2 regions of the Paenibacillus sp. MMS20-IR301 genome follow, and region 2 is predicted to be linked to the other one. Evidence: predicted binding sites of a transcription regulator. Region 2 holds the regulator's gene; the other holds the start of a gene.
What was found. Region 2 encodes Rex, which represses fermentation and respiration genes when NADH is low (regulators of the CRP and FNR family bind a similar motif). Its sites were predicted from a motif close to TTGTGAAATATTTCACAA; they were not measured.
Positions count from the first base shown of each region.

Region 1: a site for Rex is predicted at 1,822-1,839, ahead of pflB (formate C-acetyltransferase). Genes of this name have one in related genera too.

Region 1 is NZ_CP135275.1:807,800-811,231, reverse strand. It holds gene pflB (formate C-acetyltransferase) at 1-1,731, opposite strand, end outside; gene adhE (bifunctional acetaldehyde-CoA/alcohol dehydrogenase) at 1,995-3,432, opposite strand, start outside.
Region 2 is NZ_CP135275.1:1,040,747-1,044,178, forward strand. It holds gene dinG (ATP-dependent DNA helicase DinG) at 1-1,037, shown strand, start outside; gene LOS79_RS04460 (redox-sensing transcriptional repressor Rex) at 1,410-2,063, shown strand; gene LOS79_RS04465 (amidohydrolase) at 2,050-3,351, shown strand; gene LOS79_RS04470 (cell wall elongation regulator TseB-like domain-containing protein) at 3,378-3,432, shown strand, end outside.

The DNA of each region.
Region 1 (3,432 bases), 230 kb from region 2:
AACCGCGATGCTGTCGACAGCGTCGTCGTTGTTACCGTAGCAAGGGAATTCACCTTCGGTTTCGAAGTCAATCGCAATTCCTTCTTCGTTGCGGATCGGTTTAACCTTAGCGTATTTAATTGCGCTCAGCGAGTCAGCTGCAACGGACAGACCAGCGATACCGCAAGCCATCGTGCGCAGAATGTCGCGGTCATGCAGCGCCATTTCGATACGTTCATAAGAATACTTGTCATGCATATAGTGAATGATGTTCAGCGTGTTAACGTAAGTCTTAGCCAGCCATTCCATCATTGGTTTGAAGCGTTTCATTACTTCGTTGTAATCAAGATATTCGGAAGTGATCGCCGGATATTCAGGACCTACCTGAGCGCCGGATTTCTCATCTTTACCACCGTTGATTGCATAGAGCAGAGCTTTTGCCAGGTTGGCACGAGCGCCAAAGAACTGCATTTGTTTACCGATACGCATTGGGGATACGCAGCAGGCAATCGCGTAATCTTCACCCCAGTATGGACGCATTACATCATCGTTCTCATATTGGATAGCGCTGGTTTCGATAGAAACTTTGGCACAAAATTTCTTGAAGCCTTCAGGAAGCTTCTCAGACCAAAGTACAGTCAAGTTTGGTTCTGGTGCAGGTCCCAGGTTGTACAGGGTGTGCAGGAACCGGAAGCTGTTCTTAGTTACCCGGGTTGTTCCGTCTTCAGCCATACCGCCGATGGATTCAGTAACCCAAGTAGGGTCGCCGGAGAACAGATCGTTATAGTCAGGCGTACGCAGAAATTTCACGATACGCAGTTTCATTACGAAATGGTCAACAATTTCTTGTGCTTGCTCTTCAGTCAGGGTACCTTCTTCAAAGTCACGTTGTGCATAGATGTCAAGGAAGGAGGATACGCGGCCCAGGGACATTGCCGCACCGTTCTGTTCTTTAACTGCTGCCAGATAACCGAAGTATACCCATTGGGTAGCTTCTTTGAAGTTATTGGCCGGTTTGGAAATATCCATACCATGTTCAGCAGCCATTTGCTTCAGTTCGCCCAGGGCACGGATCTGCTCGGACAGCTCTTCACGCAAACGGATTACATCTTCTGTCATGGAATCCACTTCAAGCTCGGTCAGTTGCTGTTTCTTATCTTTGATCAGGAAATCAATACCGTACAGAGCAACACGGCGATAGTCGCCGATGATGCGTCCGCGGCCGTAAGCATCAGGAAGACCTGTAATTACGCCGGATTTACGCACAGCTCTCATGTCTGGTGTATATGCATCAAATACGCCTTGGTTATGCGTTTTGCGGATGTTCGTGAACATGTCGACGATGTTTTGCGGAAGCTCGAAGCCATAAGCCTTAGTAGCATCGATCATCATCTTAATACCGCCGAAAGGTTGAATGGAACGTCTGAAAGGCGCGTCAGTCTGAACGCCGACAATTTGTTCCTTGTCCTTGTCAATGTAACCTGGTTTGTGGGAAGTAATAGTAGAGACAGTATCCAGGGAAACATCCCATACGCCGCCTTTTTCTCTTTCTTCCTTGCTGAGCTGGGAAATAATCTTCCAAAGTTCAGTTGTATTGCTTGTTGGACCTACGAGGAAATCTTCGTTTCCTTCATAAGGCTTAATGTTCTTACCGATAAACTCGTTAACGTCAACTTTTTTGGACCATTTGCCTTTAACAAAACTTCTCCAACCCGACTTTACTTCTTGTACATCTTTTTCAATCACCGACATGCTAAATCCCTCCATTTATATTTATCATATTTGTAGAGATCGCGGGCTTGAAGGTTGATCCCGTGTCTCGTGATCCCATTGTTATATTGGTTGTTATAAAATTCACAATCGCGATTTCATAACTGGGATCGTTCTTTATATAAACATTTTAGTTTATTTTCTGAAAAAGGACTGTGACAAATATCACTCTTTCGGTGATATTTGTCACTTCCATCCAGTTCCATATTAACCTATAAACTCATTCTTTGCCAAACAATCAGATGTTAGTTGTCGAATTTGCCGTAGAATGCATTGCGGTATACATCAGCAAGCTCGGATACCAGCGGCAATTTAGGGTTGGCAGTTGTACATTGGTCTTCAAATGCACGGTCAGCCAGGTAATCAACACGGGATTCGAAGTCCTTAGGATCGAAACCAAGCGCCGAGAACGATTCTTCGATACCGAGCTTTTTGTTCATTTCACGGATCGCATTGATCAGGCTTGTTACGCCTTCTTCTGTAGTGCGGGCCGGCAGTCCCAGAATGCGGGCGATTTCGGCATAACGCTCGTCAGCTACGAAGTGCGAGTATTTAGGGAACGAAGCGAACTTCGTAGGTTTCTTGGCATTGTAACGGATGACATGCGGCATCAGGATGGCGTTGGTACGGCCGTGTGCGGTGTGGTACTGGCCGCCCCACTTGTGCGCCAAGCTGTGGTTGATACCCAGGAAGGCGTTAGCGAAAGCCATACCAGCCAGTGTCGAAGCATTGTGCATTTTCTCGCGTGCCAGCTTGTCGCCGGTCAGTGCGGATTTCTCCAGCCACTGGAATACCAGCTGAATGGCTTTGATTGCCAGACCATCGGAGTAGTCACTAGCCATAACCGAAACATAAGCTTCAATCGCGTGAGTCAATACGTCCATACCTGTATCGGCAACTGCAGTTCTTGGCAAGCTGTATACAAACTCAGGATCGATGATTGCAACATCCGGAGTCAGCTCATAATCAGCCAGCGGATACTTAGTATTGTTCCCTGTTGTCTTATCAGTAATTACTGCGAATGAAGTTACTTCGGAACCTGTACCGGAAGTTGTCGGAATCGCAACGAATTTGGCTTTATTGCCGAGCTTAGGGAATTTGTATACGCGTTTGCGGATATCCATGAATTTCTGTTTCAGACCATTGAAGTCAGCATCCGGATGTTCATAGAACAACCACATTCCTTTTGCAGCGTCCATCGGGGAACCGCCGCCCAGTGCGATGATGCAGTCCGGCTGGAATCTGTTCATCATGGCTGTACCTTTTTCTACTGTAGTAGTCGAAGGATCCGGTTCAACTTCCGAGAACACTTCGATCGCTACAGGAGTCTGGCGTTGACGCAGATAGTGCTCAACTCTTTCAACATAGCCCAGTTTAACCATCATAGGGTCAGTGATAATCGCTACGCGAGTGATATCAGGCATTTTGGCCAGGTACTGAGTGGATCCCTTTTCGAAATAAATCTTGTCAGGTACTTTAAACCATTGCATATTCACTGTACGACGATTCACCCTTTTCACGTTGATCAGATTGATGGCAGTCACGTTCTGCGATACCGAGTTACGTCCGTAAGATCCGCAGCCCAGTGTCAATGAAGGGATATTAGTGTTATAGATATCGCCGATTGCGCCATGAGTAGAAGGCGAGTTGACGAGAATACGTCCGGTTTGCAGACGGTTAGAG
Region 2 (3,432 bases):
TGCGGGATACGGACAGCCAGTCGTCTTCAGACAGCCTTGTGACTGACATCGGCGGACTGTTCAAGGACCTTGCATCCATCCGGGAGCAGATCCGGTTCTTCATGACGCTGAACGATGAGAATATTGTGTATTGGCTGGAGGGAAGCGGCAATTACCGCGGCAAGTCACTGCAGATGTACGCTGTTCCGGTCGATGTCAGCACACAGCTCAGAGAGCTGTTCTTCGACAAGAAGAAGAGTATTATTCTGACTTCCGCCACTTTGTCGGTGGACAAATCCTTCCAGTTCATGATTGATAATCTGGGTCTGGGCGGAGCTGCAGAAGAAGGACGGCTGATGACTTCGCTGCTGCCGTCTCCGTTCAACTACCGGGAGCAGGCGCTGCTGGTCATCCCCCGTGACTTCCCAAGCGTGAAGGGCAGCATCGGGGATGCCCGGTTCGTTGATACGCTGGTACGTTCACTCGCAGAAGCGGCTATAGCCACGCGCGGGCGGATGCTGGTGCTGTTCACATCATACAAAATGCTGCGGCAGGTGTATGATCCGCTTAAGGAAGCCCTGGCAATGCAGGATATCTCAGTGCTTGGACAAGGGGTGGAGGGCGGTAGCCGGAGCAAGCTGATCCGCCGTTTCCAGGACAGCCCGGCTGCGGTGCTGCTGGGTACGAGCAGCTTCTGGGAAGGGGTAGACATTCCCGGAGATGCACTGACCTGTCTCGCTATCGTCAGACTGCCGTTTCAGCCGCCGAACCATCCGCTCGCCGAAGCGAAGTCGGAGCTGCTGCAGGCCCAAAAGAAAAATCCGTTTATGAAGCTGTCTGTTCCGCAGGCGGTCATCCGGTTCAAGCAGGGCTTTGGACGGCTGGTCCGCACCGCACAAGACCGCGGCATTGTTATTGTATATGATACCAGGGTCATTGAAGCTTATTACGGGAAATACTTCCTGTATTCACTGCCCGGTCCGAAGATGGAGCATATGCTGACTGAGCAGATGGTTCCGCGGATTGCAGAGTGGCTTGATGAAGGCGGGGTTTCATAAACGGCTGCCGGTTGATATTATTAATAGATCCTAATTTACCCGAAGACCCGGTCGCTGCTGCTGACCAGATGCCGCGGCAGCGGAGCAGGGTTTCTATAACTAACGAAAAGCAAAAAGGATCGAAGGGGAAATTTGGAACTGTAGGAGCGATAGCGATCGCCTTTGCCACCGGATTTATACCGCTAAAAGTGGTATTAATTAAGAAATTTTGGGGCAACAGCGGCCGGAAGTCCAAATGTTCACCGCAGTGACAATTCAGCTTTAAGTTCAACTTTTTTAATGCTATCAAACTAAGACTATGCTTACGAAGCAAGTTTTGCACGAAGTTAATAAATGAAGCGTTTGCTTACAAAACTTTTAGGAGGAGAAAACATGAAATCGGATAAAATATCGGAGGCCGTCGTGCGCAGGCTCCCAGTGTACCTGCGTTTCCTGAACGATCTCCAAAAACGTGAAATCTCTACAGTTTCTTCTCAGGAGCTGGGACAAAAGCTTGATCTGAACCCTGCCCAGATCCGCAAGGACCTGGCTTATTTCGGGGATTTCGGCAGAAAGGGCATCGGTTATGATGTCTCTTATCTCATAGAGAAAATCCGCCACATTCTGAAGCTGGACCAGCAAATTAATGTAGCGCTGGTAGGAGCCGGTAATCTCGGCCATGCCTTGTCCAATTACAATGCCTATCTGAAGGATACGATGAAGATCACGGCTATTTTTGATGCTTACGAGCCTAAAGTAGGCCAGCAGATCAACTCTCTGACCGTACAGCCGATGAATGAGCTTGGTGATACAATCCGCGCGCAGGGCATTCGTATCGGGATCATTACCGTACCGGACAGCGAAGCCCAGAATGTAGCGGATATCCTGGTGGATTCAGGGATTGAGGCTATTCTGAACTTTGCCCCGGTCATTCTGAAGACGCCGGCGAACATCCGGATTCACGCTGCCGACTTCACTACCGATCTGCAGAGTCTGGCTTATTATTTGCATGATGGAAAGGAAGAAGTGGCAGATGAGCAGCAATAAAACTGTTATTGAGAATGGCCGTTTCCTCGTTCCGGGCAGTGACCAGCCGGTGCTGAGCGGTTATATGACTATAGAAAATGATCTGATTACGTACATAGGTGAAGCTAAGCCTGTAACGGGTGAGGATTTCCAGGTCATCGACGGCAGCCGTCTGCTGTTCATGCCGGGTCTCATTAATACACACGGCCATGCAGCCATGTCGCTGCTCCGCGGGTATGGTGATGATATGGTCCTTCAAGCCTGGCTGCAGGAAAAAATGTGGCCGATGGAAGAGAAATTCACCGGTGATGATGTGTATTGGGGAACTTCGCTGTCCGTGCTGGAGATGCTGAAGAGCGGCACTACCACCTTCCTCGATATGTACGACCACATGGACCGGGTAGCGGAGGTTACGGAGCAGTCCGGAATCCGCGGCGTGCTGATGCGCGGCGTTATCGGCCTGTGTCCCGAAGAGGTGCAGAACCACAAGCTGGCGGAAGCGGTTGCTTTTGCCCGGAACTGGCATGGCAAGGCAGACGGCAGAATTACCTCGATGATCTCGCCGCATGCGCCTTACACCTGCCCTCCTGAGTTCTTCATGAGGTTTGTACAGGCTGCCCATGATCTGGACCTGCCGATGCATACGCATATGTCCGAAACCCTGCGTGAGGTAGAACAGAACGCGGCTGATTACGGACTCCGTCCGGTTGCACACCTTGAGAAGCTGGGCATGTTCACGCGTCCGTCCCTGGTTGCCCACGGTGTTCATCTGAATGATGAGGAGATCGGAATTCTTGCCCGCCATAATGTCGGCGTATCGCATAATCCCTGCAGCAACCTGAAGCTGGCCAGCGGCGTAGCCCGTGTTCCGGATTTGCTGAGAGCCGGTGTTAAGGTGTCACTCGGCACAGACGGTGCAGCCAGCAACAACAACCTGGATATGTTTGAGGAGATGCGGATGGCCGCGCTGATTCACAAGGGTGTGAGCGGTGATCCGACGGCCGTACCGGCACCGCAGGCGCTGCTGATGGCGACAGAATACGGGGCGCAGTCTATTTTCCTGAATAATATCGGGCGTCTTGCTGCGGGGATGAAGGCCGATTTCATCGCGATTGATATCGATCAGCCGCATTTGCTGCCGCACACGGATCTCTTGTCACATGCCGTATATTCAGCCAGCGGCAAGGATGTCGAGCATGTATGGGTGAACGGCAAGCAGGTTGTGAAGCACAAGCAGTGCCTTACCCTGGACGAAGAGGCTATCCGCCGTAAAGCGCAGGAAACGTTCGAAAATCTGCTTAAACGGTAATAGAGGTTATATAGAAAGGAAGCTGCATGTTGAAAAAGAGGAGAAAGTGGCTTCCGCTGGGGATCTCCCTGGTATTGCTCC